3 regions of the Oceanobacillus sp. E9 genome follow, and region 3 is predicted to be linked to each of the others. Evidence: predicted binding sites of a transcription regulator. Region 3 holds the regulator's gene; each other region holds the start of a gene.

Region 1 (4,309 bases), on a different contig from region 3:
TTTTCATTTAATGTTTTATCCCAATCTGGAATGACAAGGTCGATATCAACTTCTAATTTTGTACCTAAGCCATCACAACTTGGACAAGCACCAAATGGGCTATTAAAAGAAAACAGTCTTGGCTCTAGTTCGCCAATGGAAAAACCACAAATGGGGCATGCGTGATTCTCACTGAAGGTCAATTCTTCCTCACCAATGACATCGACTATAATATTACCTTCTCCAAGCTTTAATGCAGTTTCAATAGAATCACTTAATCTCGAAGCCACACCGTCTTTTACTACAATACGATCAATTACTACTTCAATCGAATGCTTCTTATTTTTTTCCAATTGAATATCATCTGTTACTTCTCTCATTTCATTATCTACACGAATTCGTACATAACCTTCTTGTTTTAAGTTTTCTAAGATTTTTACATGCTCACCTTTTCTTCCTGATACAACTGGCGCAAGAATTTGAAGTTTTGTACGATCCGGATACTCTAATATCCGATCAACCATTTGTTGGACAGTCTGTGAACTGATTTCAATACCATGATTGGGACATGTCGGCCTACCAATTCTTGCATATAACAGACGTAAATAATCATAAATTTCTGTAACTGTCCCAACCGTTGATCTTGGATTTTTACTTGTTGTTTTTTGATCAATAGATATTGCTGGAGATAGTCCTTCAATAACATCTACATCCGGTTTATCCATTTGTCCTAAAAATTGACGTGCATAGGAAGATAAGGATTCTACATATCTACGTTGACCTTCTGCATATATGGTATCAAATGCAAGAGAAGACTTACCTGAACCCGATAACCCTGTTAATACCACTAATTTATTTTTAGGAATATTGATATCGATATCCTTTAAATTATGTGTTCGTGCTCCTTGAATTTTTATAGACTTACTTGGCATTCCTAAATCATCCTTCCGCTTTTAGTTCCAAAATGACATCTCGTAATTCTGCTGCTTTCTCGAAGTCAAGATCTTTTGCTGCTTGCTTCATCTCTTTCTCCATTTGTTCAATTACTTTTTCTTTCTCTTTTTTCGTCATTTTGTTAATCTGTTTCGTTTTCGGTTCATATGATTCTGTTTCTTCTGCTGCGGTCGTTGCTTTAATAACATCTCGAACATCTTTTCGAATCGTTTTAGGAGTAATGCCATGTTGTTCATTATATTCTGTTTGTATTGCTCGACGTCGATTTGTCTCATCAATTGCTTTTTTCATTGAGTCCGTTATTTTGTCAGCATACATAATTACTTTTCCATTTTCATTACGTGCAGCACGACCCATGGTTTGAATCAGAGATCGTTCTGAACGTAAAAATCCTTCTTTATCAGCATCTAAGATGGTAACAAGAGAAACTTCAGGTATATCTAGTCCTTCTCTTAACAAATTAATACCTACTAAAACATCAAATTTCCCGACTCGTAAATCACGTATTACTTCTATACGTTCTAATGTTTTAATCTCGGAGTGCAAGTAAGCAACTTTCATACCTATTTCTTTTAAATAATCGGTTAAATCCTCCGACATTTTCTTTGTTAATGTCGTGATTAATACACGTTCATTTTTTTCCATTCGGATCCGTATTTCCTCTATAAGATCATCAATTTGACCTTCAATTGGACGCACCTCAACTACTGGATCTAATAATCCTGTAGGTCGAATAATTTGTTCTGTCATTTCAGGAGTATGTTCAAGTTCATATGGTCCAGGAGTCGCAGACACATAAACCAACTGTTTTGTTTTATCTTCAAACTCTTGAAATCGAAGTGGGCGATTATCCATCGCAGACGGTAATCGAAAACCATGATCTACAAGCACTTGTTTACGCGCTTGATCCCCATTGAACATTCCACGAATCTGTGGAAGAGTTACGTGCGATTCATCAATAATTACTAAGAAATCCTCTGGAAAGAAATCCAATAATGTATATGGAATCGCTCCAGGTCCACGGAGTGTTAGGTGACGTGAATAATTCTCAATTCCTGAACAGAACCCCATTTCTCGCATCATTTCTAAATCATAATTGGTTCGTTGCTCTAATCGTTGTGCTTCTAATAATTTTCCTTTATCACGCATTTCTTTTAGTTGTTCTTCAAGTTCTTTTTCTATATTTTGAATAGCGATTTTCATTTTTTCTTCTCTCGTAACAAAGTGAGAAGCTGGAAAAATAGCTACATGTTCTCGATCACCGATTATTTCACCGGTTAGCGCATCAACTTCACGTATACGATCAATTTCATCACCAAAGAATTCTACACGAATACAATACTCTTCATGAGAAGCTGGAATGATCTCGACTGAATCACCGCGAACTCGAAATGTACCCCGTTGGAAATTAATATCATTTCTCGCATATTGAACTTCTACTAAATCACGAAGTAATTGGTCACGATCTTTCTCCATTCCCATCCTTAATGACAACACTTGACTTTTATATTCTTCCGGATTACCTAAACCGTAAATACAAGAAACACTTGCTACAATTAATACATCTTCTCTTTCAAATAATGCAGACGTTGCAGAATGTCGTAATTTATCAATTTCATCATTGATACTCGCATCTTTTTCAATAAATGTATCTGTAGACGGTACATATGCCTCTGGCTGATAATAATCATAGTAGCTAACAAAGTATTCTACAGCATTATTTGGAAAAAACTCTTTAAACTCACTGTACAACTGTCCAGCTAATGTTTTGTTATGCGCAATTACTAGTGTCGGACGGTTTATCTCTTTTACAACATTGGACATGGTAAATGTCTTCCCAGTACCTGTAGCACCAAGCAATGTTTGATGACGTTGACCAGCCAGTACTTTTTCCGTTATCTCTTTTATAGCATTTGGTTGATCACCAGCTGGGTCATAAGCAGATACTAATTCAAATTTCTCCTTCACAACAATGCCTCCGTTCTTTTCGAGCTAATATCTATTATATCTCTTTATAAAAAAACGAACAAGTATTCGTTTTTTTATATTATCTTATCTTTTATTCTACCCATTTAAGCATAATGGAAATCATATCATACCAATTGAGTTGTATGAATTCTTAAGCTTGAACAAGGAAGTGTATTGTTATATAAAATTAAAACGAACAATACTTCAGATATATTTACATATACCTTCCAATTATTGTTCGTCATACTAGTCATATTTTTATTGCTCTACTTTCCTCAGTTAGCCAGTTTGCTTTTGTTTCTGTTTAAAAGGTTCCTTAGGAAATAATAACCCTAAAGCATGATGCTCTCCTTCATATAGAGATCCTTGAACAAGTCTAATTTCTTTATGATAATCAATAATTTCTAGTTTAATAAATGCACCATTACCTTGAAGTGCTTCATAAAAACTCTGACTATTTGTTACCTTTCGGCCGTTTACCCGATAGATAGATTCACCAGGAGATATTTCAAGTCTATTTGCTGGACTGTTAGGTAAAACCCCCACCACACGTAGTCCTTGATCATGTGGCTGATAATAAGGACGACGAAGTCTATCTCCCTCTCTATAGCGATAATTTAAATATTCTTTACCTATAATAGCTAAAATGACTGAAGTCAGTGATAAATAAGGCACAAATATACCTGCTACAGCAACCATTAATATAACAATAGCTAACATATAATTAGCTTTTGAAACTTTCTTTATCGCATCCAAATGATAATGACCTTTTGCAGTATAATCAAATCCAATTATAAAGGGAACAAAAGCTAGTCCTAGTGATGTTTCACCAATAGATAAATAAGGCCACCAGGGTGCAAAAGAAGTAATAAGTCCTTCTGGAACTAATACAAGTAGCGGAATCAAAGCTAATCTTTTTACTTGATGTTGGCCTACCCATATTCCCCTGTCACTAAGGGAAATCCGCGGAAATGTTGATTGTTTTTGAATTCGTTGGATTATGATCGATTCTACAATTAGTAGCAAAGCACCTATTACTGCTAATGATTTAAAACTTAACCCATAATCAAAATTATAATTAACCTGACTTTGCATTTCTAATAGAGGGGGAATAACTAATAACAGTAAAAATGTCAATCCAATAATATAACTGGGTGACAATAGTGTGAATTTTGTACTAATACTAAGTATAATTGTAACTATTGCTAATAATACTAATACCTCATAAGAAAATACCATACCTGTGCCAACTGCAATTACTGATAGAACTAATCCTGTGATTAAAGAAACAACGAACGTTCCCTTCCACTCGATAAATTTCTGGTATACTTTTATTCCAAAGTCCTGTCTCTCCCTTTTTATGCGGAAATAACTAGCTACTGTCAAAATAAACATAAACCAATACAAT
Region 2 (4,309 bases), on a different contig from region 3:
ATTAGTCAAGATGACCGGGTAATTGCTGCCTTGCCAATGTTTCATGTTTTTTGCTTGACTGTATCATTAAATGCACCGCTGTTAAATGGAGGGACAATCATTATTTTACCTCAGTTCTCGCCAACAGAAGTATTCCGTGTAGCTAGTGACTATCAAGCAACAGTATTTGCAGGCGTTCCAACGATGTATAATTATTTACTACAAAGTGCAAAAGATAATGTGGATAGTTTTTCCTCTTTACGTTTATGTATTTCTGGAGGTGCAGCTATGCCGGTATCTTTACTAGAATCATTTGAGCAAGCTTTTAATGTAAAGGTTTCTGAAGGCTATGGGTTATCTGAAGCTGCTCCTGTAACGTCTTTTAATCCTTTAGATCGTCCGAGAAAAGCAGGTTCAATCGGCCAAAATATTGTAAATGTTATAAATAAAGTGGTTGATGAAACGGGTAATGAATTACCACCAGGTGAAGTAGGTGAATTAGTAGTTCAAGGGCCAAATGTGATGAAAGGTTATTATAAAATGGTAGACGAAACAGCTGCAACAATACGTGATGGTTGGCTCTATACAGGAGATATGGCAAGAATGGATGAAGACGGATATTTTTATATTGTTGATCGTAAAAAAGATATGATTTTAGTTGGTGGTTATAATGTTTATCCTAGGGAAGTAGAAGAAGTCTTTTATTCTAATCCTTCTGTTGTGGAAGTTGCTGTCATTGGAGTTCCAGACCCTCAAACAGGTGAGGCAGTTATTGCGTATGTTGTTGTTGATAATCCGGATGTGAAAGAAATAGATTTAATTGAGTTTAGTAAACAACATTTAGCCAAATATAAAGTTCCTCAATCGATTTATTTTCTTGATGAGCTTCCGAAAAATACGACAGGGAAAATTTTACGAAAGAGTCTTAAAGAACAAGTTACAAATTCATAGTATGGTTCCTAACGAAGTTGAAATTGTCGTTTATTATCAACTTCGTTTCTTTTTTAACTATTTATTCAAAAAATTATGTAAAAATATATCATTTTAACTAATAATATGTTATATTAGGTATTAAGTCACACTAATTGGTAAAGGAGGTAAACAATGAAAAAGGAATTTTTAGAAATAACGCCATTTACGTTGGCGATTGTATCAGAGCAAGATGAAAATGGAAGGTACATTGCGAAAGTATTGGAAGAGGAAATGGAATATGTTTTGGAAGCGAAACCTACCAATGTCATTGATTATGCTTGCAAGTATTTTGGTGCTAGTTTGAAAGGACGTCAGGAGGGGACTAGAGAAATTAGCGGAATAACACATAAAGCACCAATTACAATTGATCCAGCAAGTGGAATGTATTTCTTTCCAACTAAGTCTCCTAGTAATGCGAACTGTTCTTGGATTGCACATAGTCATATTAAAGAAGTACGTAGAGGAGATGAAGGGACTACCAGTGTATTGTTTAAAAATGGCTCAAAAATTTCACTTGATATCTCCCATGGTTCTTTAATCAATCAACTACAACGTACTGCTCAAATAAGATTTCTTTTAGACGATCGAATTAAACGTTGGAGGAAGCCTCTTCGTTCTGAAGACGATAAAGACTCTTAAACATCAACTCCTTTAGCACTTTTTCAACTTTTTTACGAATAGCTGGGTTGAAATAACTTTTCTTTTCTTCTTTTCCTTGGCATATAAATAAAAAGTTTGAAAAAGAATCATCTTTTGTTAGTGGAATAACCGATAATTGATTTATTCTCATTCTGCGAATGATCTGTTTACGTTCTCGGACAGCTTCCCTCTCCATTTCTGATAACATCTGAAGATATATCTCCTTGATTTTATATGGTCCTTCATCATGATATTTTATATCTTGACGAATTATAATAATCGCCATGGATATAAATAAATACCTTGAAGCTATTTTAGTATTTTCCTCATTGATATAACGCATGCACTCACACCTCTTATACAGATCGTATGTTCGTATATTTTATTATATGTTATAGATGAAAAAATATCTACCAATTAGAGTGACGATTCATTATTGGAATTAATTAGCTTTTTCTTTTAAAATACAATCTAATACCATATAATAATTTTAAAAGAATGTTGTCTAATGATAGGAGCTTACGTGGATGTATGTCATGAGTGTTTCTCTATCGAATTGGAGAAGTTTTATTAGAGAAGAAGGTTGGGAAGAATTTATTTCCCAGCTCTTAAATCAGTATGAAGGACTAGGACCGTTACCAGGGATTTTATTACCGTTCCTAGAAGCTTTCTTACCTTTTTTACCGTTAATCGTATTTGTTCTTGGTAATGCTGCTGCTTATGGATTATTTCAAGGCTTTCTGTATTCATGGATTGGCGCAACTGTTGGAGCAGTTGTTGTATTTTTACTTATAAGAAAGCTCTCTAATACACGTTTACTACAAAAAATTAGAAAGAATAATCAAGTGAAAAAAATTACTCAATGGGTAGATAGACATGGATTTGGTCCGCTATTTATATTGCTGTGTTTCCCTTTTTCTCCTTCGTCCATAATTAATGTTGTGGCAGGATTGTCGAAGATTAACATATATCAATTTATATTAGCTGTCTGCTTAGGTAAAACGGTAATGATATTCTCCATTTCATATGTCGGCTCGAGTATAATGGAATTTGCTCAAAATCCAGTAAGAACAATAATTGTAGGTATAGGCATAGTGATTTTTTGGATGTTTGGTAAATACTTAGAAAAACGATTGCAAAAAAAATCAGCTAAAAATAATATGTGAATCACGAAAAGGGTTAAAAACTTCCTTCAAGGGTATTATGTATAATAATTACTCGATGAAGGATGAAACAACGTGAAAAAATTCAATATTCGAAGAGTATTGTTACTTTTACTTCTCTTGGTTGGGATTGCAGTTATTTTAAGAACAACTCTATTTGCCAATTATGTTGTAGATGGGAAGTCGATGGAACCTACACTATTTGACGGAAATTTATTGATGGTGAATAAATTTGTATATGAATTATCGGATGTAAATCGATTTGATGTTATTGTTTTTCGGGCTTCTAAAGAGGAAGACTATGTTAAACGTGTTATTGGAATACCTGGAGATAGGGTGGAGTATAAACATGATAAGCTTTATATTAATGGAGAATTTATTGAAGAAAGATTTTTAGAATCTTATAAGGAAGCAAGTTCGGTTGAAAAATTTACTAATGATTTTACGCTCCAACAAATTACTGGAGAAATTGAAGTTCCTAAGGGGAATTTATTTGTACTAGGAGACAATCGACAAGATAGCCTAGATAGTCGATCGTTCGGATTTATATCCAATGATCAAATTGTAGGAAAGGTTGATATAACGTATTGGCCATTGACAGAGAAAGTAAATAAATAATAAAAAGTTTTTCGATTAGGACCGAGCTTCTATCTTTGATAAAATAGATAGGAGCTCTATTTTAGTTATGGAAATTTAGGAGGGTTAATATATGGGAATGCGGTTCATACTAGGACGTTCTGGGACAAATAAAAGTGAGGTAATTTTAAAGGAAATAAAACAAAAAATTTCTACCAAACCCATAGGACCTTCTATATTTTACATTGTTCCAGATCAAATGACATTTCAACAAGAAGTTGCTCTATTTAGTGATTCTGAAACAAACGGTAGTATTCGAGCACAAGTTGTTAGTTTTTCACGCTTAGCCTGGAGAGTATTACAGGAAACCGGCGGAGGTACAAAACAGTTTATAAGCTCCGTGGGTATTCAAATGATGCTAAGGAAGATTATTGAAGAGAAGCAAGGGGACTGGAATGCTTTTCAAAAAGCTCTAAAAAAACAGGGATTTCTTGGTCAACTAGAGACGATGTTAACTGAATTAAAACGCTATGAAATAACACCAGATGATCTACGGATGCAACAATCTCATTTCACACAGTTTGTGCATCAGTCACCATCTGAGCAGGGTCTCACGCGTAAACTTAGTGATTTAATTTATATTTATGAAACGTTTATATATTCCTTACAGGGCACATATGTAGATAGTGAAGATCAACTACAGTTGTTAATTCAACAAATTAAACAATCTTCTATATTAAATAATGCGGATATTTACATAGATGGTTTTCATAGTTTCACACCTCAGGAACAATCAGTACTTACAGAGTTAATGAAAACGAGCAATTCTATCACAGTTGCTTTAACATTAGATGATCGGGAGAAAGAGGATACAACTGAGCTAGATTTATTTTACCAACCAAGCCAAACGTATCATGTATTGAAACAATTAGCATGGGATACAGGGATTCCGGTAGAAGATCCGATCATATTAGATTCTT
Region 3 (4,309 bases):
AAATTCCCGCTGGAAATGATGAAATTTGCAGTCCATCGATTTCCATTGCTATCTGCTGGCATTGCTCCAAGTCCACTAACAATCGCATGTTGTGGGTTAGAACCCCCTAATATAGCTGCTAGAGCAGGATCTGTGTCATAAGCATTCTGCTGCGTCTCAAATGGTGCATCGTTTAATAACCTAGCTATCATTGTAGCTAACATTTCTACATGACCAATTTCTTCTGTTCCAATATCAAATAACAAATCACGATATTTAGGCTCTGCTCTACTGTTAAATCCCTGGAATAAATATTGCATCATTACACTAATTTCTCCATACTGTCCACCAAGTACCTCTTGTAATTTTCTAGCAAATACGGGATCAGGCCTACTTGGTTTTGCCTCGAATTGCAATTCTTTAAAATGATAAAACAATGCTTATTCCTCCCTCCATATAATAAACAATTAAGTATATGCAGATAAAAAGTCTAATATTCTATACTAAACACATTGTTACACAATAAATTTTAAGTATAAGGAGAAGTTGTATAAGATTAAAATATCTCTTTGAAAATAATTTGAATGTTGATACCGGTAGTCCAGTTTACTAGACGTTTAGTGTGGGAATTATAAAATAGAATTACTGAGCTAAATGTGTTTTATTACCATTGTTTCTGATTTTTAGAGGGAGATATTAATAACTTGCGGTAATTAAAAATAGTTTTTATATAGTTATTACAGTAATCTAACTTACTTATATTATTAGTTATTTAATAAATTCATAGAATGAATACGGTGATTTGGTACCATGTAGCCAAAGCGATTAATAATCCGGCAGATCCTAATTTTAGAATATTTTCTTTTGACTTAATTTTTTTAGTTTCGATTACTTCTAACGTAGTAACGATGATTAAGATTATACATAAGAAAGGTAATGTTAAAAAATCTACATACTTAGTTAGATAATATATCCCTAGAACCATTGCTATAAGGGCAGTTGGAATATAAAAACTTCGTCGTTGATAGAATTTATCTGACATTTCATTTCTCTCCTTTCATTTCTTAATATTATAATATTAGTTCATTTCTTAATATTATAATATTAGTGTAATTCTAGATTTATGTACAAACTATGCAGACAGATAAATTCTATCGATATAAAAAGAGTTTAGCTATAGAAAGCCAAACTCTTTTTATTAGAAAATATTTCGATATAGACCAATCACTTTTCCAAGAACTGTTACATTCTCATAAAATAAAGGTTCCATTGTAGCGTTTTCCGGTTGTAGTCGTATACGTTTTTCTTCTTTAAAAAATCGTTTTACTGTTGCTTCATTTTCCTCAGTCATTGCTACAACAATCTCTCCATTTAATGCTGTGTTTTGTTGTTTAACAATTACCATGTCTCCATCTAAAATGCCTGCCTCAATCATACTTTCACCATCAATTATAAGTACAAATACATTATCGTCTGGACCGGCACTCGAACTTGGAATTGGAACAAATTCTTCGATATTTTCAACCGCTGTAATTGGTATCCCTGCAGTAACTTTACCAATTACAGGTGCATAACGTGCTTCGTCTTTTGGAAGCTGTTGTTCCATTTCTGGATCAATAATTTCAATTGCTCTTGGCTTAGTAGGATCTCTTCGTATGTATCCTTTGTTTTCTAACCTTTCTAAATGCCCGTGAACAGTTGAGCTGGAAGCGAGTCCAACTGCTACAGCAATTTCTCGAACTGATGGTGGATATCCTTTTAACTTTACTTCGCTTTTAATAAAGTCAAAAATCATTTGTTGTCTTTTTGATAGTTTCGTCATCAAACGTTCACCTCTAGCATAGGTTTTTATTAATGATAGTTTATCATTTTACTATTAAATAAGCAAACACTCGTTCTAATTTTTATTGACAAGATCATATGTTCGGTATATACTTTGAATCAAATAGGAACAATTGTTCGATAAACGGATGAAAGGAGCTTTTAATTATGCTGAAGAAAATTACTAGAACCGATGCATTCTATGTGATAGCATTTGCTTTAGCGCTCGCTTTTTTATATTTCTCTATGGTAACGAGCGGTTAATTAAACAGGAGGAAGTTAGGATTGAAAGCAGTAGTATATTGTCGAGTCAGCACGGATAAACATACACAAGAGTCTTCCCTTATACGCCAACGGGAGGAATTGCAATCATTAGCAAACAAGCTAAACTTTACGGTTATTGATTGTATTGAAGAGCAGGCAAGCGGGTACGATATCGAACGAGAAGGACTCTTTCAACTTCTCGAATATTTTTCAAGTAAAGAAGCGGATTGTTTATGTATTCAAGATGAAACTCGTTTAGGTAGAGGGAATACAAAAATTGCACTTTTTCATCAATTAGCTAAGCTAAATATCCCTATATATACTGTAGCTCACGAAGGTGAATTGGTACTGAATGAAGCCGATTCGATGGTATTACAAATTGTTGGAATTGTAGAAGAATATCAGAGAAAAATTCAAAATATGAAAATAAGAAGAGGAATGCGAAGAGCAGTACGTGAAGGATATCGACCTGAAAAAAATTTAAAACAAATTAATCAGTCTCCTGGTAGAGATCGAACGGAAGTGCCCATTGAAGAAATTGTTCGATTGCGGCAGAATGGGTTAACATTTAATGAAATTACAAAGGTGCTCAATGGTTTAGATTATAACGTTTCAAAAGCTACTGTACACCGTAGATATCAAGAATATCAAAATACTTGAATCTGGATTCGAGGTAGAGTACGATAAGAGGCAGGATATGAAATCCTGTCTTTTTGTCATTTTTAATAGTGGGGAGGTTGACACTATGTTATCTAAAGATAAATTAGAGAGAATTAATTTTCTGTCTAAAAAATCTAAAGAAGAAGGATTAACAACAGAAGAAAAAGCAGAACAAAAGAAGCTTCGTGAAGAGTATTTAAAGAATGTACGTAGCTCTTTTAAGAACCAATTAAGTACAATGACAGTTATTGATCCAAAAGGTAATGACGTTACTCCCCAGAAGCTTCGTGATTACCAAGACCGAAACAAAAAACATTAAATTCTATTGGTCATGCTTGTTGTCATGATAAATTCAATATAGAATGAAGAAGTAAAGGCTTTATTTTGAAAGGGGTAGACAAAATGTCAGGCAATGTAGAACAATTATCAATAAATACGATTCGTACGTTATCCATTGATGCTATTGAGAATGCAAACTCAGGACACCCAGGATTACCAATGGGTGCGGCACCAATGGCGTACACATTATGGACAGATTTTATGAATCATCATCCAAAAAACTCAAAATGGTTTAACCGTGATCGCTTTGTATTATCTGCGGGACACGGATCAATGCTATTATACAGCTTATTGCATCTTTCCGGTTATGATGTATCTATTAAAGATCTAAAAGAATTTCGTCAGTGGGATTCAAAAACTCCAGGACATCCGGAAGTACATCATACCGATGGTGTAGAAGCAACTACAGGACCATTAGGACAAGGTATTGCGATGTCTGTAGGTATGGCTATGGCAGAAGCGCATTTAGGTGCAACGTTTAATAAAGACAGATATTCTGTAGTAGATCATTACACGTATGCCCTTGTGAGTGACGGCGATTTAATGGAAGGGATTTCTCATGAAGCAGCTTCTTTAGCAGGTCACTTAGGATTAGGTAAATTAATCGCACTTTATGATTCTAATGATATATCTCTAGATGGAGATTTAGACCGTTCTTTCTCTGAGGAAACAGAAAAACGTTTTGAAGCTTATGGTTGGCAAGTATTACGAGTGGAAGATGGAAACGATGTAAACGCAATTCGTGAAGCGATTAAACAAGCGCAAAGTAATACGAAACAACCAACACTTATTGAAGTGAAGACTATTATAGGATACGGTTCTCCAAATAAATCAGCTTCTGCTGCTTCACACGGTGCTCCATTAGGAGAAGATGAAATAATATTAACAAAAGAATTTTATAAGTGGAATCATGAATCATTCCATGTACCAGATGAAGTATATGCTGATTTCCAAGAAAAAATCGTAAACGATGGAGAGAAGAAGGAAGCTGCTTGGAACAAGCTTGTTGAAGAATATAAAGAATCTTATCCTGAATTAGGAGAACAATTTGATCTAGCAATTAATGGTCAACTTCCAGAAGGATGGGAAGAGGAACTTCCGGTATATGAGCCTGGTAGCAGTATTGCAACTCGTGCATCTTCTGGTGAAGTACTAAATGCAGTAGCTAAAGCAATACCTAACTTCTTTGGCGGAAGTGCAGATTTAGCTGGTTCAAACAAAACAACAATTAATGAAGAAGGCGACT

What was found. The regulator LexA, encoded in region 3, represses DNA repair genes until DNA is damaged. The targets are predictions, from matches to a motif close to CGAACATATGTTCG.
Region 1: uvrB (excinuclease ABC subunit UvrB) is a predicted target of LexA. The motif match lies at 2,957-2,970, and genes of this name have one in related genera.
Region 2: AQ616_RS11335 (YhjD family protein) is a predicted target of LexA. The motif match lies at 1,953-1,966, and genes of this name have one in related genera.

What each region holds. Positions count from the first base shown of each region.
Region 1 covers NZ_LSNA01000006.1:469,456-473,764, reverse strand. The annotation lists gene uvrA (excinuclease ABC subunit UvrA) at 1-911, opposite strand, end outside; gene uvrB (excinuclease ABC subunit UvrB) at 919-2,901, opposite strand; gene AQ616_RS09145 (PDZ domain-containing protein) at 3,181-4,309, opposite strand, start outside.
Region 2 covers NZ_LSNA01000007.1:350,323-354,631, forward strand. The annotation lists gene AQ616_RS11325 (fatty acid--CoA ligase family protein) at 1-930, shown strand, start outside; gene AQ616_RS11330 (competence protein ComK) at 1,084-1,590, shown strand; gene AQ616_RS11335 (YhjD family protein) at 1,541-1,933, opposite strand; gene AQ616_RS11340 (TVP38/TMEM64 family protein) at 2,118-2,756, shown strand; gene lepB (signal peptidase I) at 2,829-3,371, shown strand; gene addB (helicase-exonuclease AddAB subunit AddB) at 3,463-4,309, shown strand, end outside.
Region 3 covers NZ_LSNA01000005.1:649,117-653,425, reverse strand. The annotation lists gene AQ616_RS06970 (manganese catalase) at 1-416, opposite strand, end outside; gene AQ616_RS06965 (hypothetical protein) at 761-1,021, opposite strand; gene lexA (transcriptional repressor LexA) at 1,178-1,801, opposite strand; gene AQ616_RS06955 (YneB family resolvase-like protein) at 2,086-2,724, shown strand; gene AQ616_RS06950 (DUF896 domain-containing protein) at 2,810-3,043, shown strand; gene tkt (transketolase) at 3,127-4,309, shown strand, end outside.